2 regions of the Paraburkholderia sp. BL6669N2 genome follow, and region 2 is predicted to be linked to the other one. Evidence: riboswitches for the same ligand, from Rfam matches in the RefSeq annotation. Region 2 holds a riboswitch; the other holds the start of a gene.
The links. Region 2 has a riboswitch for cobalamin ahead of B0G80_RS35230 (CbtB-domain containing protein). Riboswitches for the same ligand answer to the same signal wherever they lie in the genome.

Region 1 (11,384 bases), 1.2 Mb from region 2:
AAGCCAGGTCACGCACGCGACTAAAAAGGACGACCGCTTCCAGATCCGCTCGCCGTCCGTTGTGGCGGGCGTGCGCGGCACGCGCTTCAAGGTCGCCTACGACGGCGGCGCGCAAACCACCGCAGTGCAAGTGCTGGACGGCGCGGTCGGCGTCGACCCGGCCGCGCTCGGCGCTCGCGCTTTTGCGCCGCCGCCCGGCATGCCGCTGCAGGCCTCCGCACAACTCGTGATGGCGCGCTTCGGCAGTGTGACGCAGGCGGGCGGCGCGATCGGCGGCCCGGTCGAATTGCTGCCCGCGCCGGCGCTCGCGCAGCCGGCCAAGGTGCAGGACGGCAAAACAGTCGCGTTCGACCTCGTGCCGGCCGACCGCGCGGTGGCCTACCGCGTGCAGATCGCGCGCGACGCGGACCAGCTCGACCTGATCCGCGACCAGCGCGTGAGCGAGCCGCACGCGGATTTCGGCGACCTGGCCGACGGCACCTACTTCGTACGCATCGCCGCGATCGACGCTCACGGCCTCGAAGGCTTGCCGCAGGTGTATGCGTTCGAACGCCGCCAGCTCGGATTGGCTGCGTCGGCGACGCAGCGGGCCGGCAGCCGCGACTACGAATTCCGCTGGTTCGTCAGCCGCGCCACGGTCCAGACACGCTTCCGTTTCGTGCTGGCGAGCACGGCCGATCTGCGCCATCCGCTCGTGGACCGCACCGATCTGTCCGGCGGACAACTGAGCGTGAGCGATCTGCCGCCGGGCGTCTATTACTGGACGATCGTCGCCGAGCAGTTCGAGAACGGCCGCTTCTATGAAAAGAGCAGTGCGGTGCGCTCGTTTACGCTTGCGCGCTGACGCTGGTAGATTCACGGGGCTGAGCCATGCATCAGCCCGCTTCCTGGTTTCGAACCAAGCAACCCTTTGCCGACCACTCCTACGCGCCTGAGCCTCGATCCGCGCGCCCGTCTCGGACGGCGCGCCGGCCGCCGCTTCCTGATCGAATGGGTGGGTATCGGCTGTCTCGGCATCGTGGTGATTCTGCTCAGTTCGCTCGGCCGCATGAGCGCGAGCGTCGATCACCTGGTCTATGACCGCTTTCTGAGCCTGCATGCGCCGCCTCTGCTGCGCGATATCGTGGTGGTCGAAATCGACAACGCAAGCATCGCGCAACTCGGCCGCTGGCCATGGCCGCGCAGTGTTCACGCGAAGCTGCTGGAACAGATCGCCAGCGCGAAACCCGCCGCGGTGATCTACGACGTGCTGTTCACCGAAGCCAATCCGCAAGACGCCGACCTCGCCCGCGCGATCGCGCTGAGTCCGACCTATCTGCCGATCTTGCTCACCGCGCCCGATGACAGCGGCCGACGCGTCGTGGTCGAGCCGGTGGCGCCGCTCGCGCATGCGGCGGCGGGGCTCGGCCATATCAATCTCGAAGTCGACAGCGACGGCATTGTGCGCAGCGTCGCGCGCTACGAGGGCGATGCCGATTCGCGCTGGCCGCAACTGATGGTGCCGGTCGCCCAGGCGGTGGAGCACGGCTCGCTCCATCTGATCGGCTCGCGGCGCGGCCCCGCTTTGCCCGCAGCCGAAACCGACCCCACAGCCGACAACGCCGGCGAAGGCCGTTTCCTGATCCCATTCGGTCACAACGCGCAGAACTACACGAAGCTGAGTTTCGCGCGCGTGCTCGCCGGTAATGTGACGCCGGAGCAGTTGCGCGGCCGCATCGTGCTGATCGGCGTGACCGCGTCCGGCTTGTACGACCGCTTCGCGACGCCCGTCTCGGGTGAACTCGGTCCGCTGCCCGGCGTGTATATCCACGCGAACGTGCTCGACACGCTGCTTACCGGCCGCGAGATCGAGCCGGTCTATCCGTGGATGCTGTTCGCGGTGTCGCTCGCGCCGCTTGCCGCGTTGCTGGCCGGATTTCTCGTACTGTCGCCGCGCCGTTCGTTGCTGTTGACGGGCGCACTGTGTCTGCTCGCGGCGGCCGGCAGCGCCGCCTTGCTGTACGGCGCGCGGCTCTGGATGTCGCCGGTGCCGGCGATCGTGGGTCTGGTGGCCGTGTATCCGATCTGGAACTGGCGGCGCCTCGAAATGACCATGGCGTATCTGCGCGGAGAACTGCAGCGTCTCGCCGACGAACCCCATCTGCTGCCGGAAACCCCGCAGCGCCGGCGCGAGTTCGGCGGCGACGTGCTGGAGCAGCACATGGCGCTGATGGCGCAGGCCGCGCAGCGCGTGCAGGACATGAAGCGTTTCGTATGGGACAGCCTCGACAGCATGCCGGAGCCGATCCTCGTGAGCGACGTGCGCGGTGTCGTGCTGATCGCCAACCATGCCGCCAAGGCGCATTTCGCGCGGCTCGGCGCGCCGCTGCCCGAAGGCCGGCCGATGCAGGACGTGCTGGGCGGCTTGACCCTCGTAAAGACGATCGACACCGATGCCGCCTCCGATGCCGAAAACAATCTGCTCGCCCGCACGCACTGGCCGGCGCCGCTCGATCCCACGCGCCACGAATCCGCCGCGCTGATGGCGCACGGCGTCGAGGTGCGCGACGCCCACGAGCGCGACCATTTGCTGCGCTACGCGAACTGCACCAACGAGCAGGGCGAGACGACCGGCTGGATCGCGGGCCTCGTCGACGTGTCGGCCTTGCATGCGGCCGAGCGTCAGCGGGAAGACGCGTTGCGGCTGCTCTCGCACGACATGCGTTCGCCGCAGGCGTCGATTCTCGCGCTGGTGGAGATCGAACGTGCCCGCCGCGAGCCGGTACTCGCGCGCGGCGTGCTCGAGCGCATCGAACGCTACGCGCAGCGCGCGCTCACGCTGGCCGACGACTTCGTGCAACTGGCGCGCGCGGAATCGCAAACCTATGTGCTCGAACCGGTGAGTCTCGCCGAGTTGCTGATCGACGCGAGCGACGAAGTCTGGCCGCAGGCGCACGCCAGGCGCATCACGCTGCACACGGAGACGGATGCTGCCGACGACGGCCATTGGATATGCGCCGACCGTTCGCTGATGACGCGCGCGCTCGTCAACATTCTGAACAACGCGGTCAAGTACAGCCCGCCGGATACGCGGATCGTGTGCAGCATTGCGAGCCTGACGCCGAAGGGCGTGCCGGCGGCGACGCGCGTGTCGTGCACGATTCGCGATCAGGGCTACGGCATTCCGAAAGAGCAGCAGGCCGGGTTGTTCGAGCGCTTCCGGCGGTTTCACGAAACCGAGCGGCCGGAAGTGGGCGGCGCAGGGCTCGGCATGGCCTTCGTCAAGACGGTGGTCACGCGCCACGGCGGCGATGTCGAGGTGGCGAGTGAACCCGGTCAGGGCACGGCATTCACGATATGCCTGCCGGTGCTCGAAGACGCACAATCGAGTGCCTCGTTCACGCCGCGCCCATGACATACGAACACACACCTTATCGAAGCGAGAAGATGGTGAAAGCACTCCTGATCTGTGCCGCGCTGGCCGCGACGAGTCTCACCGGTTGCACGGGTCTGAGCGCCGACGTGCATACCGCCGGTACCGGGAACGCGACCGCCGCGCTGCAAGGCGAGCGGACTTACACGATTGCGCGCATGCCGTCGCAAGAAGTCAGCGCGGATCGTCCGCAGTTCGAGCGCCTGTTGGTGGACGAGTTGGCGAAGCAGGGCTTTGTCGAAACGAAGGGCGAGCCCGCGCGTTATCTGCTCTCGGTTGCCTACGACACGCGGCCGGCGACCATCGGCGTCGATGAAAGCGGCTGTACGTCAGGCGACTGCCGGCGCGGCCCCGCTGCGCCGTTCTCTCTGTTCGGCGGTCCCGCGTACCAGCATGCGCTGACGCTGCGGTTTTTCGAGCGCGCGAGCGGACAGGAGGTCTATAAAGTCAGCGCGGTGAGCAGCGACCGCGACGCGGACCCACTGCATGCCATGCCGACGCTCGTCAAAAGTGCGCTCGCCAGGTTTCCCTTCGATGCGCCACCCGATTGGCGCGTGAAATTGCGCGCCGACGAAACCGGCGGCGTGCCGATGGTGATGTCAGTGAAGCCGCTTCAGCCGTAAGAGCTGTAACACGCGACGAGTTCATTCCGGCGCATCGCTGTCTTCCGGCCAGCGGTTTTCGAACACGCAATCGGCGAGCGGCACGCGGCTCGCCCAGCGTTCGGTTTCCAGCATCGGCTCGCTATAAAACCGGTCGACGTGGCCGAGACACAGAATCGCCACGGGACGCGCGCCCTCGGGCATGCGCAGCAGTTGGCGAACCGCGTCGACGTCGAACAGCGACACCCAGCCCATGCCGAGACCTTCGGCGCGCGCGGCCAGCCACATGTTCTGGATCGCGCACGCCACCGACGCGAGGTCCATCTCCGGCAAGGTGCGCCGGCCGAAGATGTGGCGCTCGCGGCCGTCCATCAGCGCCATCACCAGCAGTTCGCCGCAGTCCAGCATGCCTTCCACTTTCAGCTTCATGAACTCTTCGCGGCGTTGGTCGAGCGCATCGGCGGTGGCGAGCCGTTCGCTTTCCACCGCATCATGCAAAGCCGTGCGCAGCGCGGGATCGGTGATCCGCGCGATCCGCCACGGCTGCATGAAGCCGACGCTCGGCGCGTGATGCGCGGCGTCGAGCAGGCGCTGCAGCACGGCCGGATCGACCGGATCGCGCACGAAATGGCGCATGTCGCGGCGTTCGTAAATTGCGCGGTAGACGGCGTCGCGCTCGGAATCGTTAAAAGGCTTCGCCATGGAACAGGGCGGCCGTGAAGGCCGGGTTGGAGGGCCAGTAAGCGTGCATGTAAGTCGCCACGATCGAGCCGGCGCGATAAAGGGCCTCGCCGGGCGCGTCGCCCTGCGGCCTGGTGGCCGAGCGCAGCGGCGTGAGCGACGTGTTCAGCTTCGAGTAGTGAAACGTGTGGCCGGTCATCGGCCCGTGCAGGCTGTCGATCTGCTGCATGCCGAGCGCGGTGAAGCGCGTTTGCATGGTCGCGTGGCCGGGCAGCAGGCCGAGCATCGGTGTGGTCACGCCGTGCGTGTCGGTGAGTTGGTCGAGCAGATACAGCATGCCGCCGCATTCGGCGACGAGCGGTTTGCCCGCCGCCGCGTGCGCGCGGATGCTCGCCGCGCTGTGCGTGTTGCTGGCCAGCGTGGCGGCGTGCAGTTCAGGGTAGCCGCCTGGAAGATACACAGCGTCGGTGTGTTCCGGCAGCGCTTCGTCGGCGAGCGGCGAGAAGAAAGCGACTTGCACGCCGAGCGTTTCCAGCAGTGCGACGTTCGCCGGATAGATGAACGAGAACGCGGCGTCGCGCGCAATGGCGATCGTCTTGCCGTCAAGCAGGCGCGGCAGGATCTCGGGTGTCGGCGTGCCGAACTCGACCGGCGGCGGCAATTCGGCGAGCGCGGTGCGTCCTAGAGTGTCAGCGGCGTGATCCAGCCGCGCGTCGAGGTCGTCGATTTCTTGCGCCTGATGCAAGCCGAGGTGACGATCGGGCAGTGCGATTTCATCTCTGGCAGCAATGTGTCCGCACCAGCGCAGATCCGGCGGCAACGCTTCTTCTAGCATCTGCGCATGCCGCGCGGAGCCGACGCGGTTGGCGAGCACGCCGTAAAACGGCACCTGCGGCCGGAATTGCGCGAGACCGAAAGCGACCGCGCCGAAGGTCTGCGCCATCGCCTTCGCCGAAATCACCGCGAGCACCGGCACGCCGAATGCGGTGGCGAGATCGGCGCTGCTCGGCGTGCCGTCGAACAGACCCATCACGCCTTCGATCAGGATCAGGTCGGCTTCGGCGGCGGCTTGCGCGAGCAGCGTGCGGCAGGCGGCTTCGCCGACCATCCACAGATCGAGCGAGAGGACCGGCGCACCGCTCGCGCGCGCCAGAATCATCGGATCGAGAAAGTCCGGTCCGGTCTTGAAGACGCGCACGCGTCGCCCCATCCGCCGATGGTAGCGCGCGAGACCCGCCGTGATCGTGGTCTTGCCTTGACCCGAAGCGGGTGCGCTGATGAACAGGGCGGGGCACGCGGCCATCGCTCAGAACTCCACGCCGCGCTGCGCTTTCACGCCTTGCTCGCGATATGGATGCTTGACGATGCGCATTTCGGTGACGAGGTCGGCGGCTTCGATCAGCGCGTCCGGCGCGTGACGGCCGGTGACCACCACATGCAGCATCGGCGCGCGCGCGTTGATTACCGACAGGACTTCGTCGAGCGGCAGGTATTCGTACTTGAGCACCGTGTTCAGCTCGTCGAGGATCACCATCTGGTACTCGCCGCTTTCGATCATGCGGCGCGCTTCGTCCCAGCCTTTGCGCGCGGTCGCGATGTCGGCGTCGCGGTTCTGCGTGTTCCAGGTGTAGCCGTCGCCCATTGTGACGAAATCGCAGTTGGCGATCGCGCCGAGAAAGTCGCGCTCCGAGGTGTGCAGCGCGCCCTTGATGAACTGCACGACGCCAAGACGCATGCCGTGGCCCAGCACGCGCACGGCCATGCCGAATGCGGCAGTAGTTTTGCCTTTGCCCGTGCCGGTATTGACGATCAGCAGGCCTTTTTCGACGGTGGCGTTGGCCTGTTTTTTCTCGTGGCCTTCGCGGCGGCGCTCGGTCATGCGTTGATGCGATTCGGGATCGGTCTTCATGGCAGGTCCTGTTGCTGTGTGTCGTTGTCTGGGTGTTCGGCGCGAGCGGCGTGAGCGGTGGTTGAGGCGATCGCCACGGTGACGCCGGCATAAACGGTTTTGCGCACGAGGAGCGTGGCGCGAGGCGCATTACCTATGACGGATTCACCGAGCCCGGCTGCGACGTCGGCCACAGTGCCAAGCAGCGCGCACGGCTCGCAGACGCCGTCCACGCCGAGATGCTCGCGCGCTGCCGCCGAAGGCACCGCGACAGGCAACGCCGCGATCTGTTCAAGGCTGAAGAACGTCAGCGGCAGCGCATGACGCGCGCAGAATTCGAGGAGGCCCGCTTCGCGGGCTTTGGTATCGAGCGAGGCGACGGTGCGGATTTCGTCGAACGAATGCGCGCCGAGCGCGCTGCGCACCGCGGCTTCGATCTCCTCGGCCGAGCTATGCAAACGGCAACCGATGCCGACGCTGAGCGTTTTCATCGCGTATCCGTTCCGTCCGCGAGCGGCGTTGCAGCGCGTTCCGCATGCGCCGCCTCACGCGCCAACGCGAGCGACGCCACACCGCCGATCACCACGATCGCCGGCGACCCAAGTCCGGTACGCGCGACGGTGTCGGCAAATTCACCGAGGCGCGCAAGCGCGTGGCGTTGCTCGGGACGCGTGGCCGATTCGATCGCCGCGCACGGCGTGTCGGCGCTCATGCCGGCCGCAAGCAACGCGCCGACGATATCGTTGAGCCGCCGCATGCCCATGTAGATCACGAGCGTCATGCGCGTGGCCGCGAGTGCGGCCCAGTCGGGCTCGCCGCTGCCCGCGCCGTGCCCGGTGACGAACACGACGCCCTGCGCATGATCGCGATGCGTGACCGGAATCCCGATCGCCGCGGGCGCCGCGATTCCCGCCGTGATGCCGTTGACGACTTCCACCTCGATACCGGCCGCGTGCAGCGCCTGCTGTTCCTCGCCGCCCCGGCCGAACACGAACGGGTCGCCGCCTTTCAAACGCGCGACACTGCGCCCGGCCCGCACATGTTCGAGCATCTGCGCGACGATGCCTTCCTGCGGTGTCGACGGATGACCGCCGCGTTTACCTACGTAGACGACCAGCGCATCAGCGCGCGCGAACTGCAGCACCTCGGGATTCACCAGATCGTCGACCAGCACCACGTCGGCTTGCGCCAATGCACGGGTGGCCTTGATGGTCATGAGTTCGACGTCGCCGGGGCCGGCGCCGATCAGCCAGGCGCGGGTCATCGCGGCGTGCACGGCGGGCGCCATGTCGTGACAAGCGGGAAAGGGTGAAGCGCGAAGGGTCGCCAGACGGCGGACGTTGGGGTCATGCAGTGCTACGGATTCAGGCATGGCGCAATGCGTGGTTCGTAGCGAGTTTCACACGAAACTCGCCTACGCGGACACTCTGCGTCGTGCTTTAGCGCCTTCGCATCCGTCCCTCGCGGATTCCGGCGGCCGGCGGCGTGATGTTGCCCTGAGGTTCGCCGCCTCCGCGTCTGGCCGGTATCCGGGCTGGCGGCCTCACGCGCTTTGCCTTCCCGTCCGCATTCGCTGGAAATTGCCGGACAGTGGCTTAAAAAACGCATGCGCGGCGCGAGTCGATTCAACATCGCGCCGCAGGTCGCTTACCGTTGCGGGGACAGCACAGGTTAAGCGCATGGCGCGCTGCCTGTTTCCCGTTTAACTGCACACGCGAATGCATGTGCGGGCACCAAACGCGCGCATACGATAGCACATGGCGCCCCGTCCGATAAGCGCTTGCGGCCTGGGGTTTCCTTGACGGCACCGGGCGGCGGGCCTACACTCGCACGCACTTTGGTGCTCGTGTGCGCGCTCGTGCGCATGCAGTTAAACGGGAAACAGGGTGCCCACCTGCCATGGATCGGGCCAACCTGTGCTGCCCCCGCAACGGTAAGCGAAATGTGGTGCTAACTGCCGTGTCGAACGCAGTCGGTTAGCGCCGCGGAGCCGGCTTCGATGTCCACGCGCAAGGCCGCGTCGGCATATCACCACTGGGCGAGAAATCACTCGTCCGGGAAGGGGGAGCGGCGCTTTCGCCAGCCCGGATACCGGCCAGATAACGAAGGACGAACGCCGCGGGGATGCGGCGCTGCGTTCATGACTCATTCCCGCTTTCTGCTTTTCTGTTGTCGCGGCAACGCCGACTTTCGTCCCCGTGTTTTGTTATGGTCGTGGCTGGCCGGGCGTGTGCTCTGTTTGCCTCGGCATGCGCTGAAAACACGCCGGCGTGCACGTGCAACTCCTACGGATGGACCTCACGATGCAAACTCAAATGCGCAAGATCCCCGTCACCATCGTCACGGGCTTTCTCGGCAGCGGCAAGACTACGCTGCTGCGGCATATTCTTCAGCATGCGGGCGGCAAGCGCATCGCGGTGATCGTCAACGAATTCGGCGAGCTCGGTATCGACGGGGAAATCCTCAAGGGTTGCGGCATCGGTTGCGATGAAAACGGCGTCGAAACCGAAGGCCAATTGTATGAACTCGCGAACGGCTGCCTGTGCTGCACCGTGCAGGAAGAGTTTTTCCCGGTGATGGAAAAGCTCGTTGAGCGCCGCGATCAGATCGATCACGTGCTGATCGAGACGTCGGGTCTGGCGTTGCCGAAGCCCTTGGTGCAGGCGTTCAACTGGCCGCAAATCAAGAACAGCTTCACCGTGGATGCCGTGGTCACCGTGGTGGACGGCCCGGCCGCCGCGAGCGGTCAGTTTGCTGACAATCCGGTCGCCGTGGATGCGCAGCGCAAGGCCGATCCGAATCTCGATCACGAGTCGCCGCTGCACGAACTGTTCGAAGATCAGTTGTCCGCGGCCGATCTGGTGATTCTGAACAAAACGGACTTGCTCGACGACGCGCAGCAAAGCGCGGTAGAAGTTTCGATCCGCGAGGAAATTCCGCCGCAAGTGAAGATCGTTCGCGCGCACATGGGCCAACTTGATCTGCATACATTGCTGGGCCTCGAAGCGGCGTCGGAAGACACGATCCACTTGCGCCACGATCACCACGGCTCCGCCGACGACGCCGACCACCATCACGACGAGTTCGACTCCGTGGTCGTGCAGGCGAATGCGTCGTCGCGCGAGGCGGTGATCGCCGCGCTGCAACAGCTGGTCGAAACCAACACCATCTATCGCATCAAAGGCTTCGCGGCGCTGCCGGGCGCGGCGATGCGTCTGGTGATTCAAGGCGTTGGGCGGCGCTTTGACAGCTATTTCGATCGACGCTGGCAGGCCGGCGAAAGCGGCCCGAGCCGCTTCGTGCTGATTGGCGAAGACCTCGATCAGCCGGCGTTGCAACGTGCGTTCGACGCGGCGCTGGGCGTGCCGTCGAGCGTCGAAACGCAACAGGCGTAAGCGCATATGCATTTGCTGCGCACCACGCCGGGCGGTTTTGTCGACGACACGCAAGGCGTGATCCGGATCGATCAGCAGCCCGCGGATATCGTGGTGCTCAGCTCCGCCGATACCACGCTGTCGCTGCTGGCGAGCGTTTTTCCGCGGCTGGGCGAAGGCTTTCCGAGCGTGCGGCTCGCGAACGTCACGTATTTGCGGCAACCGGCGTCGGTGGATTTTTATCTCGAAGACGTCTTGCAGCATGCGCGCGTGGTGGTGGTCGATCATCTGGGCGGCGAAGCGTATTGGCCTTACGGCATCGAGCAGGTGGTGGCGCTCGCCGAGCGCAAGCAGCAGACGCTCGCGATGTTCTCCGGTGATCTGCAGGAGGATCCGAACCTGCTCGCGCGCAGCACGGCAAGCGCGGATCTGTGCCATCAACTGTGGCGCTATCTGCGCGAAGGCGGCCCGCAAAATGCCGAGGCGTTCCTGCGCTGTATCGCCCACCGCGCCTTCGGCTGGGGACGCGAACCTGCGCCGCCGCGCGCGTTGCCCGCCGCCACGCTCTACCATCCGGAACGCGATATGCCGACCATGGCCGACTGGCAGTCGCGCTGGAAACCGGGAGCGCCGGTCGCGGCGATCCTGTTTTACAAGGCGCATCTGAAGGCCGCCAACACGGCCGTGTTCGACGCGCTGATCGACGCGCTCGAATCGCAAGGTCTGAATCCGCTGCCGATCGCGATTACCTCGCTGAAAGATGCGATGAGCCGCGACGTCGTGCAATCGCTGTGCGCGCAGCACGAGGTGGCGCTGGTGCTGAATACGACCGCATTCGCCGCGTCCGCGATCGACGACCCCGAGCCGCTCGCGCTCGCCGGCGACGCCCCGGTGCTCCAGGTGATCCTGAGCGGCGGCAATCGCGACGATTGGGTCAAGGACAATCAGGGTCTCAATTCGCGCGATATCGCCATGCATATCGCGCTGCCGGAAGTGGACGGCCGCATCATCACGCGCGCGATCAGTTTCAAGGGACTCGCGTACCGCTGTGGGCATACTCAGGTCGACGTGGTGCGTTATCAGCCTGACCTTGAACGCGTGGGCTTTCTCGCCGAACTGAGCCGCCGCTGGTGCCGTTTGCGTTCACTCGATAACGCGGACAAGAAACTCGCGCTGATCCTCGCCAACTATCCGATGAGCGAAGGGCGCATCGGCAATGGCGTGGGACTCGATACGCCGGCTTCGGTAGTCGGCATTCTGTCGATGCTGCGCGACGAAGGTTATCGTCTCGCCGATTTGCCCTCGGGCGGCGACGCGTTGCTGAAAAAGCTCACCGAAGGCGTGACCAACGATCCGGTCGTGCGCGATCTGCGTCCCGCGCTGCAAAGCCTCGCACTCGACGACTATCTCGCGCACTTCAACGCGTT
Region 2 (11,384 bases):
TTCCAGGTCGCTGCGCGAAACGCCTTTTAACGCTTGCGCCCGCAGCGTGACCAGTTCTTCTTCCATTTTCGCGGTGACGGCGCGGCCTTCTTCGGTGAGCACCACGGTTTTCGCGCGCCGGTCTTCGGGGTCTTCGTCGCGACGCATCAGGCCCGCGGCGCACAGTTGATCGAGCAGCCGCACGAGCGAAGGCCCTTCAATACCGATGTGATCGGCGAGCGTGACCTGGCGCACGGCCGCGCCGAGCCGGCTGGCGGTGAGGAGCGGCGTGGCGCAGGCCTCGGAAACATTGAAGGCCGCGAGCACACCGTGGCTCGTGCGCCGCCATTTTCGGGCGGCGACGACCAGCGTGCTGCTGACTGTCCGGCGTAAGGCATCGAGATTCGACATGGCCGGTATTGTATTTCCAAAAAATTCGTTAGCAAACTATTGATTCTGGAATTTTTTATGACGATACGGCACGGCTGCGCGCGTCGGCATGCGCGCAGGTTCGTTACGTCGGCGTGACTCAGGCCGCCAGCCCGAGCCTGACCGTCCGCGCCAGATCGTCCAGTTGGAAAGGCTTGCGCAAGATCGTGCAGCGCTTCACCGCCAGCCCGGAGATGTCCACGTCCGCATAACCCGTTGCCAGGATCACCGGCAAATCCTCGCGCATCTTGCGCGCCTCGGCGATCACGTCGATGCCGTTCATGCCGGGCATCGCGAAGTCCACCATCAGCAGGTCCGGTTTGTCGTCCTGCAAACGGTTCAGACCCGCGCGTCCGTCGGCGGCTTCGGTCACGGTGTAGCCGAGCATTCTCAGCGACTCGACCAGCATGGCACGCACTTCGCTGTCGTCTTCGACCACCAGCACGCGCTTTTCGCCGATCACGTTCGCTTCCGCATTCGACGCCGCTTCGGCCTGCGGCGCCACGCGTTCGCGCAACGGCAGCCAGAGTTCGACAGTGGTGCCCACGCCTTCCTCGCTGAACAGACGCGCGGTGCCGCCGGCCTGCCTCGCAATGCCGTAGACCTGGCTCAAGCCGAGTCCCGTTCCCTTGCCGATCGGCTTGGTGGTGAAGAACGGATCGAACACGCGCGACACCACATCGGGCGGCACACCCGAACCGGTATCGGCGACTTCGACCACCACGTAGCGGCCTTCAGCGAGTGTCTGATCGGGCGCCTCGCGCTGCTTCACGCGAATGCCGAGCTGGCCGCCGCCCGGCATGGCGTCGCGCGCGTTGATGGCGAGATTGAGAATGGCCAGTTCGAGTTGATTGGCGTCGGCCTGAGTCCACATCTCCTGGCCTTCGAACTCGTTGGTATAACGGATGCTCGATCCGAGCGACACCGTAATGATGTCGCGCATGCCTTGCAGCAGCGCCACCACGTCCACCGCTTTCAGATCGAGGTTGCTGTTGCGCGAGAAAGTGAGCAACTGTCCCGTTAGTTTCGCGCCGCGCTCGGTCGCGCGCTTGACGGTGGCGGCCATGCTGCGAAGGCGCTCATCGCTGGTTACTCGCGCGATCAGCTCGGCGTTCACCATGATGACGTTCAGCAGATTATTGAAGTCGTGCGCGATGCCGCCGGTGAGTTGCCCGAGCGCCTCCATTTTCTGCGACTGCACGAGCACCGCCTGCACTTTGGCGCGCTCGTGTATTTCCATCATCAGCCGATTGTTGGCGGAGGCGAGTTCCTGAGTACGTTCGGCGATACGGCTTTCCAGCGAGTCGTTCAACTGCACCAGTGCTTCTTGCGCTTCGATCCGCTCGGCGAGATGGCGGCGCGATTCATATTGCCGCGCGCGTGCCCGCAATGACGACGCCACCGCGCGCCGCAGCGTCTCCGAATTCAGCGGACGTTCAAGCACGACAACGTTGCCGAGCCGTTCGAGCACTTCGAGGCCGCGTTCCGAGCGATGTCCGACGCGTGAGGCGGCGAGCAGAATAATCGGGAAATCCGACCACGCGGGCTGCTGCTCCAGCCACTCGAACAAACGGGCCGCATGGTTGCCCGTGAGCGCTTCTTCCGCGATCAACGCGGCGCCCGCACCGGCGTCGAGTTCAGCGGTGAGCGCATCGGCATCGCGGCATGCCACGCAGAGGCGTTGATCTTTGTGCAGCACCTCGGCAATCACATCGGCGTCGCGGCCAAACGGCGCAAGAATAAGGACGCGTTGCTCCATAGCCTACTGCCCGGACGTGTCGAGGACGCGGTTCGTCGCACCGAGCAGTGCAGTGTTGCCGCGATAAGCCGGCAGTCCGGAGAGCACACCTTCGAAGTCGCGCAACGCCTCGCCGACTTCCACGCCATTGCTGCCGAGCCGGAACTGGCGGATCGAGCGCTCGTGAGCATTGGCGCGGCTCTTTACGGCCGTCACGGCGGTGAGCACTTCGCCGTGGTGTTCGAAGTAGCGGAACAGCACCACCACGTCGCTCAGGTAGCTGATGTCGATATCGGTCTGTACCTCGCCGATGATGCCGTGCTGCCCCAGCACGAGCATCGTGATCACGCCTTGCTGGTTCAGATAGCCGAGCAGTTCGTGCATTTGCAGCAGCAGATAGCGCTCGCCCGGCATTGCCTGCAGATAAGCGTTCAGACTGTCTATCGCGACAAAGCGCGCACCGTCCTGCTCGACAGAGCGGCGGACATCGCTGGCGAATTCACCGGGCGAGATCTCCGCCGGATCGATCTGCCGCAGCGTCAGCAGACCGCTTTCGACGTGCGGCGCCAGATGCATGCCGAGCGTCGCGCAGCGGATCGTCAACGTGACGAGTGTCTCGTCGAACACGTAGTAGACGCAGCGCTCGCCGCGCTCGAGCGCGGCGATCAGGCACGACACCACCGTAGTGGTCTTGCCGACGCCCGAAGGGCCGATCATCAGTGCATTGGTGCCGGGGATCAGACCGCCGCCGAGCAACGCGTCGAGTCCCTGCGTGCCGGTGCTGACCGCCTCTGTGTCGAACTGCGCGTGGTGTTCCGCCGCGACAAGGCGCGGATACACGCGGATGCCGCCGGTGTCGAGCGTCAAGTCGTGATAGCCCTCGCGGAATTTGATGCCGCGCATTTTGGCGATGCGCGTGCGCCGCCGGTTGCCGCCATAGTCGCGCACCAGATTGTCCAAACTGACCACGCCGTGCGCGATGCTGTGCAGTTGAACGTCACCGGGCTCCGAAGAATTGTCGTCGAGCAGCAGCACCGTGCATTCTCGGGTGGCGAAATAGCGCTTGAGCGCGAGAATCTGCCGCCGGTAACGCAGCGGGTTCTGCGACAGCAGACGCAATTCGGAGAGGCTGTCTAGCACGATGCGCGAGGGTTTGAGTTCCTCGACCTGCTGGATGACGTTGCGCACCGTCTCGCCGAGTTCGACCTCGGCCGGGTGCAGCACGGTCTGCTCGTACTGCGGGTCGAGACCTTCGTCCGACACCAGCTCCAGAATGTTGAAGCCGCCGATATCCCAGCCGTGGCTTTGCGCTACCGCGATCAGTTCGGCGCGGGTCTCGGAGAGCGTGATGTACAAACCTCTCTGTCCCTCTTCGACTCCCTTGAGTAAGAATTGCAAGGCCAAGGTAGTTTTACCTGTACCGGGCGCACCTTCCACAAGGTACATGCGATGGGGCGTGAGACCGCCTCCCAGGATGTCGTCAATTCCATCGATTCCTGAGGAAAGGCGGCCCGGCTTGTCGGCGGCTTGTCTGTTTGACATGGCGTAGCGTATTTGACGTCGATGGATGGCTGTTGGTTATTCAGCCGGTACGGCGAGAATGCAAAATCCGTGCCGGTTGACGGATTCATGCGCCGGCGCGCTCCTTCACCAGTTGAATGAAGCGCGTGGCCGCGCTGTTGTGCAGTGCCGCGGGATAGGCAAGGTGCAGCGGCGCGCTGAGTTTCGAAGGGTTCGCGAGCGTGCAGTACACGGTGCCCACCTGGTCGTAACGCTGCATGGAAGCGGGCACCAAGGTCACGCCCAGACCCGCCGCCACGAGGTTGATGCCCGACGCCATGCGCGGCACTTCGCGGGCAATGCGCGGGACGAAGCCCGCTTGCCGGCAAGCGGCGAGGATGTCGGCATACATGCCGGGTGCGCCCGGACGGCGGACCAAAATGAAGTCTTCGTGCGCCAACGCTTTGAGCGACACTTGCGGCCGCTTCTTGCCCTTGAGCAACGGATGACCCACCGGCAACACCACGACCATCGGTTCGTCGAGCAGCAACTCGAACGCCACGCCCTCGCGGGCGTCGACCGGCTTGCGTAGAAACGCCGCCTGGATCTGGCCCGCGGCCAGACGCTCGATGATCTCCGCCGCGTTGAACTCGGCGAGGTCCACGGCGACCTCGGGGCAGACCGCGCGAAACGCGCGGATCGCCTCAGTCGTGAATGGATGGAACGACGCGGAACTGGTCAGTCCGATCGAAATCGTGCCGAGTTCTCCACGCGCAATCCGGCTCGCCTTTTCGACAGACTGCTGCAGATTTTGCAGCAGGCGTTGCGCGTCTTCCGCGAAGGCCTGACCGGCCGGCGTCAAGGTGACGCCGCGCGGCATGCGCACAAAGAGTTCGAAACCGATCTCTTCTTCCAGCGTTCGAATCTGCTGCGAGAGCGGCGGCTGTTGCATGGCTAGCCTTTCTGCCGCGCGCGTGAACTGGCCTTCTTCGGCGACCGCCAGAAAGTAACGCAGATGCCGCAGCTCCATGGTGTTTCGTCTCCTCACCAGCGCATGAAGGCCGGTTCGATGCCATACATACTAAGTATGAATGGTGCATGAAACAGGTATTTTACATTTACCATGTCCGCTCCTACGATCTCGTCCATCGCATTCCGTCCGAATCAGGCCGGCGTGACGGTCGGTATTCGCCTCCGGTTCCGAGTATTCGGTTTCCCTACGACGGATTTGACGATGCGCCGCGTTCAAGACTGCGCACGGTTATCAGGAGCAAGCTGGATGACTTTGAATCTTTCACGACGTATTGCGGCGTTGTGTATGTCGACAGGCGCGGCAGTGCTGATGACGTTCGCGCAATCCGCGTTCGCGGTCCATGCTTACGAGCCGCATCTGAAGCCGGTGGCGACGATCTCCAACACGCGCTTCACGCTCGCCACGCCGCAAGGGCAAGCGCAATTCCCGCTGTATCTGTCGAAGGATTGGAACGTTGCTCAGCCGCAGGTGACGCGCGCGGTCGTCGTGATTCACGGCAAGCTGCGCAATGCGGACGTGTACTTTCGCACCGCTCAGAATGCCCGCGACACCGCACACGCGGACCCCGACGCCACGCTGCTGATCGCGCCGCAGTTCCTCGCCACGCTCGACACGCGCGTACACGACGAGCCTGCCGACTTGCTGCGCTGGACCGGCGACGCCTGGATGGGCGGCGAAGCGGCGCGCGCGCCGCTTCCGATCAGTTCCTACGAGGTGCTCGATGCGATCGTCGCGCGGCTCGCCGATCGCAAGCTATTCCCCAATCTGCGGCATGTGGTGTTCGCCGGGCATTCGGGCGGCGGCCAGGTCGTGCAGCGCTACGCCGTCGCGGCGCGTAATATCGCCGCGTTGACCGGCGAAGGCATCGACGTGCGTTACGTGGTCGCGAGCCCGTCCACGTATGCGTATTTCGATGCGCAACGGCCTAACGCGCAAGGTATTGCCGCGCCGTTCGATGCCGCGCAATGTCCCGACTTCAATCAATGGAAATACGGCATGGACAACCGGCCGCCGTATCTCGACGACCGCACGCCCGCGCAACTCGAAGCGATCTACGCGTCGCGCCAGGTCGACTACCTCGTCGGCGGCGCTGATGACGATCCGCAGCAGAGCGCGCTCGACAGAACCTGTGCCGCCGAAGCGCAAGGACCGCAACGCGCGGCGCGCGCCGAAGCGTACTACCGGTATATCCAGTCGCGTCATCCGGACGGCCTGAAGCAGCACTTTCATATCGTGCCGGGCGTGGGGCACGACGGTGCGCGCATGCTGACGTCGGTATGCGCGCTGTCAGCAATGTTCGACACTCCGGGATGCGGGCAATGAGCGAAGCGACTTTCAATCAGCGCGACGGTGCCGCGGCTGGAGCCGATGCAGCGAACAGCTTGAGTCCGTCGATGGTGCGGCGCGCGATCTTCGCCTCCGTGCTCGGGAATGGACTCGAGTGGTTCGACTTTCTGATCTACGGCTACTTCGCAAAGATCATCGCGCAAGTGTTCTTTCCCGGCGGCAGCGGCTTCGTGTCGATCATGCTGACGCTTGCGACGTTTGCCGTCGGTTTTATCGTGCGGCCGATCGGCGGCATTCTGCTCGGCATCTACGCGGACCGCGCTGGGCGCCGCAAGGCGCTCTCGCTGCTGATCATTTCGATGGCGGCCAGTACATTGCTGATGGGTCTCACGCCGGGCTATGCGAGCATCGGCATCGGTGCGCCGCTGTTGGTGGTCCTTGCGCGCTTATTGCAGGGGCTATCCGTGGGCGGACAGTTCGCGACGGCTTCCGCGATGCTGGTCGAGTACGCGCCCCCGCACAAGAAGATGTTCTACGGCAGCTTCAACATGTCGGCCCAGGCGTTCGCGTTGCTGCTGTCGTCCGGCGTCGGCTATCTGCTGACCACGCAGCTCACGCATGAGCAACTGGTGGCGTGGGGCTGGCGTTTACCGTTTCTGTTCGGCGCGCTGGCGGGGCCGTTCGGCTTCTTTATCCGGCATCGCGTGGCCGAGTCACCGGAGTTCGAGCGGCTGCTCGAACACAAGGACAAACCGCCGCGCGTCACGATCCGCCAGTTCTTCCGCGACAACGGCGACGCGGCGATCTGCGCGATGGGCGTGATTATCGTCGGGGCGGCGACTAATTATGTTTGGCATTCCTATCTCTCGGTGTATGTCGAACGGCAATTGCATTTGCCGTTGTCCACCGCTTTGCTCGGCGCGTTCGTGTCCGGTGTGCTGAATCTGTTTCTGTTTCCGCTGTCCGGCAAGCTCGCCGATCGTTTTGGCGCATACCGGCTGTTCTATCCCATCGTGATGGCGTGGATGGTCTGCGTGTATCCGCTTTATCACTTCGTGGTGACGAATCCGACGCCGGGGCACCTGTTCATCGCGCAGATGATCGCGACGCTGTTCCTCGCCGCGATGTCCGGCGCGCATCCCGGCATGCTCGCGACCTTGTTCCCCGTGCGCAGCCGTTCGGCGGGCGTGGCGCTGTCGTACAACATTGCGGTGACGCTGTTCGGCGGCATGGCGCCGCTCACCATCACCGGCTTGACGCGCGTGACCGGCAGCAGCCTCACGCCCGCGTTTTACCTGATTTTTGCCGGCTTCGTGTCGCTCGCGATGGTGTACTTCACGCGCGCCGGACGCATGTCGAGCGGCGCGGCGGCTAGACCCGCCACTCATTGATCGACCACGAGCCTATTGCATGACCCAGCCTTTCATCACAGACGACGAACGCGCGCCGAATGAACATCCGGTCGCGGTCGTTGCGAGCCGGCATCTGAGCGTCACGACGCGAGCCGGCAGCGGCACCGTGCCGGTGTTTTCCAACGGCGACTGGCTCGCGCCGACGCGCGATGTCCAACGCGCCGTGATTCTGATTCATGGCCGCTTGCGCAACGGCGACACGTATTTCGAACTCGCGCAGCGTTCGTGCTCGCTCGCCGGCGGCAGCGCGGCCGATACGCTGCTGATCGTGCCGCAATTTCTCGCGAGCGCGGATGTCGACGCGCATGAGCTGCCGCCGTCCACGTTGCATTGGGACTGGACGAGCTGGATGGCCGGCGAGAACGCCGAAGGTCCCGCGCCGATCAGTTCGTTCGATGTGCTCGACGCGATTGTGGACACGTTGGCGTCGCGCGAGCAGTTCGCGTCGCTCGCCGAGGTGGTGATCGCGGGACACTCGGGCGGCGCGCAGGTCGTGCAGCGCTACGCGGTAGTAGCGCGAGACGAGGCGTCGCTCGCGGCGCGCGGTATCGCGCTGCGCTATGTGGTCGCGAATCCTTCGTCGTATGTGTACTTTGATGCAATGCGGCCGGTTGGGTCGGTTGCGTCCGCTGTGTCCGGCGAGTTTGCGGCGTTCGATCGGGCGAGGTGTCCGTCGTTCAATCGCTGGAAATATGGGCTCGAGGATTTGCCCGCTTGCTCTCGCGACGCGGCTTCAGCGGCCACGCTCGAAGCGCGTTACGCGCAGCGTGACGTGACCGTGCTGCTCGGCGGCGCGGATTGCGATCCACAGCATCCGGCGCTCGACCGCTCGTGCGCCGCGCTGACGCAAGGTGAACACCGGCTCGGGCGCGGCCTGGCTTACGCGCGCTATATGGCGTTGCGGCATCCCCAAGGATTGGCGAAGCATCGGACGTATGTGATCGATGGTGTCGGGCACGATGCCAAGGGGATTTTCGGGTCGGCGCAGGGGCTGGCGGCTTTGTTCGGTACTGGATTGTAATGATGGTGACTGAAGCGCGGTCTTGACTAGTCAGCGCTCATGGGCATGAAGCGTGCTACCGCGCTGGTACTGCGAGTGACTTCAAGGACCGCGCCGACATGAACAGAACCCGATTGCTTGCCACCGCGCTCGCCGCTGCGTCGCTGGGCGTTTTGCTGACCGGCGGTGCGTATGCCGACGATGCGCCTAGCCCTTGCACATCCCTGAAGCGGATCGTCGCGGCGGCCCCTGGCGGGCTCGCCTCATTGACATCGGACGACGGCAAGGGTGTCGCGCAACCTTACGGCGACGACGCGCAATGTTCTGCGAGTCACGGTGCCTATCAATGCACGTGGACGCCGCATCACGATGCCGGCTCGAATGCCGACGCGCTGCAAGCTGTCGCGGCGGACGTCGCATCGTGTCTGCCGGACGCGACGCACGATCAGAATTCGCCGGGACGTCAGCACTTTTATCTGGGCGCGAAGGGTAAGAGGACCGATATCACACTGACGCCGACCGGGTCGAACAAGCTGCGTCTGGTGGTGTCGGGTAAATAAGCCACCCGGCGAGAGCGGCTAGTATGTCGCCGGCCACCATGTCCAGCCGCGCGACGAGTGCCGCAACTCGATGATCGAAAGCGGCGCGATTTCAATGCGCGGAAAAACCGCGGGCGATGCCCCGAGCGCGTACACGATCGCTGCCCGCAGCACCGGCGCGTGGGTGACGGCGATCACGTCGCGAACATGGGACGACGCACGATCCGTCTCGCCGTCTAACAACGCTTCGAGCCATCCTCCTACCCGTTTCACGAGTTGACTGAACGACTCGCCGCCGTGAGGCGCGGCGTTCGGATCGCGCGTCCAGGCGGCGACGTCTTGCGGCGCTTCGGCGGCGAGGTCGGCGAGCCGCCGTCCTTGCCATGTGCCGTAGTTCAGATCCGCCAGACCGGCGTCGACCGATGCCGCGAGACCCAGCGCCGTCGTCGTTTCGCGCGCGCAGGCGGCCGGGCTGACGAAAGCCGGCGCGTCATCCGCGATCGCCAGGCGCAAGCGTGCGGCGTGGGTTTCGGCTTCGGCGAGTCCGCGGGCGTCAAGTGGGTCGTCGGCGGGAAAACGGCCTGCGCGTTGGGCCGCGGTCGATGCGTGGCTGACCAGTAACAGCCTTGTGTCCATTCCGTTCATGTCCTGTCAAGCCACGCCCCGAAGCCGAACGCCGGCGGCATGAAACGTGTGTTTTGCGTTGCCGGGTGCCGAAGTTTAGCGCGTAGAATAGCGGGACTGCGAAGCGCGGAAGCCGGTGAGAGCCCGGCGCGGTCGCGCCACTGTAATCGGCAGCACAAGCCGAAAGCCAGACCTGAGCTTCGCACCAATCCTCTGCAATGACAATCGGGGCGCGTTACCCCAGGAGATGTCCATCATGACCGAAGCTGTTTTCGATCCCGCCAATCAGCCCGTTGCCCAACCCACGCCGATTCCGCTGCGCGAGTTGTTGCCCTGGGTCGTGTTCGGCGGTTTGCTGTTGTTGCTCGCGCTTTACTTCGTGGGTGCGGAACAGGGCGCCACCTCGCTGGTGCCGGGCATGTACGTGCATGAGTTCGTGCACGACGGCCGCCATCTGCTCGGCTTTCCCTGCCACTAACGGAGTCGACCATGGTGGGTAAATTGTTGGTACGCGGGATGCTTGCAGGCATCGCCGCGGGACTCCTCACGTTCGGCTTCGCCCGGGTAGTGGGCGAGCCGCAGGTCAATCAGGCGATTTCATTCGAAGAAAAGGCCGAGGCCGCGAAAGGCGAGGCGCCCGAGCCTGAGATGGTGAGCCGCGATACACAGCGGGGAATCGGCTTGTTGACTGGCGTGCTGACTTACGGCGCGGCATTCGGCGGCTTGTTCTCGCTGGTGTTCGCTTACGCTTATGGGCGAGTGGGCGCGTTGAGCCCGCGCGCGTTGTCCGCATGGCTTGCGCTTGGCGCGTTCATTGCTCTCGCGATCGTGCCGAACCTGAAGTATCCGGCGAACCCGCCCTCGGTCGGCGACCCTGAGACGATCGGGACGCGCACGGGGCTGTTCTTCCTGATGATTGCGATCTCGCTGGCGGCGATGGTGTTCTCGCTCAAGGTGCGGCGCCGTGCGGCGATGAAACTTGGCGCCTGGAACGGCTCGATCGTGGGGGCAGTGGTGTTCATCGTGATCATCGCGGCGGTGCAGTTGTCGATGCCCGCGATCAACGAAGTGCCGGAGGCTTTCCCGGCGGTGCTGCTGTGGAAATTCCGCGTCGCGGCGCTCGGTATGCAGGCGATTATGTGGGCGACGATCGGGCTGCTGTTTGGCGCGCTGGTCGAGCGAATTGCGTTGATGCGGGTGGCAGGACGGCCGGCGGTGAAGTCGGCTTGATCGGCGTGACGAGTGCGGCCGCTTCGGTGGTTGCGCTCGGCGGTTTGCTCGCCGTGCTTCGCTCTCCGCAGTTTGCGCGCAGTGGTCAAGATGGGTTCTGCGTCAAGGAGTTGGGGCGGTTGTGGGGTGGTTATCCACAGGCTTGCGAACAATTTCTGTGGATAAACTCGCCCGCGATGCTCAAGAGCAACAAACATCTGTTCCGTTCGACTTTAACAACCTGGTTGCTGGCACACGGCCTCCGGTTGTCCGCATCATTGGGACAGGGCAGGTGTTTTGCGTGACCATTCAGGGCGACTCCGGTCGCCCTTTTTTATCTTGTCGCTTGCTGCGCGTTCCCGGATTTGTCCGATGTCACGGCTGCGTACACGACCCTCTCATTGATTCTGCATGTCGGCACAATTCCCCTCCTGATCTGCAGACGCGCTCGCGTTGCCCGCGCCCGTCGCAAGCTTTTTTATGCCTGCGCCGACGCCAGCCCGGTGGCCCGTGTTGATGCACGATACATAACATGCTCAGGACGGGGTGGATAACCGTCAATGCAACTGGACGCCGCTGACATTTCCCAGCGTTATTGCGAAATAGTCCTGCTGACTATCGAACGACTATCCCC

Region 1: another riboswitch for cobalamin. It lies ahead of cobA (uroporphyrinogen-III C-methyltransferase); the one in region 2 lies ahead of B0G80_RS35230 (CbtB-domain containing protein).

Annotation. Positions count from the first base shown of each region.
Region 1 is NZ_QUNA01000002.1:1,625,554-1,636,937, reverse strand. Features, by position in the region: gene B0G80_RS29820 (FecR domain-containing protein) at 1-844, shown strand, start outside; gene B0G80_RS29815 (CHASE2 domain-containing protein) at 911-3,394, shown strand; gene B0G80_RS29810 (DUF4136 domain-containing protein) at 3,391-4,035, shown strand; gene bluB (5,6-dimethylbenzimidazole synthase) at 4,057-4,716, opposite strand; gene B0G80_RS29800 (cobyrinate a,c-diamide synthase) at 4,700-5,998, opposite strand; gene cobO (cob(I)yrinic acid a,c-diamide adenosyltransferase) at 6,002-6,604, opposite strand; gene B0G80_RS29790 (cobalamin biosynthesis protein) at 6,601-7,074, opposite strand; gene cobA (uroporphyrinogen-III C-methyltransferase) at 7,071-7,847, opposite strand; cobalamin riboswitch at 8,086-8,336, opposite strand; cobalamin riboswitch at 8,405-8,698, shown strand; gene cobW (cobalamin biosynthesis protein CobW) at 8,887-9,978, shown strand; gene cobN (cobaltochelatase subunit CobN) at 9,985-11,384, shown strand, end outside.
Region 2 is NZ_QUNA01000002.1:2,841,948-2,853,331, reverse strand. Features, by position in the region: gene B0G80_RS35275 (MarR family winged helix-turn-helix transcriptional regulator) at 1-390, opposite strand, end outside; gene B0G80_RS35270 (response regulator) at 509-2,167, opposite strand; gene B0G80_RS35265 (ATPase domain-containing protein) at 2,171-3,688, opposite strand; gene B0G80_RS35260 (LysR family transcriptional regulator) at 3,774-4,676, opposite strand; gene B0G80_RS35255 (alpha/beta hydrolase) at 4,926-6,002, shown strand; gene B0G80_RS35250 (MFS transporter) at 5,999-7,357, shown strand; gene B0G80_RS35245 (alpha/beta hydrolase) at 7,377-8,399, shown strand; gene B0G80_RS35240 (hypothetical protein) at 8,498-8,938, shown strand; gene B0G80_RS35235 (histidine phosphatase family protein) at 8,957-9,553, opposite strand; cobalamin riboswitch at 9,617-9,759, shown strand; gene B0G80_RS35230 (CbtB-domain containing protein) at 9,798-10,019, shown strand; gene B0G80_RS35225 (CbtA family protein) at 10,031-10,771, shown strand.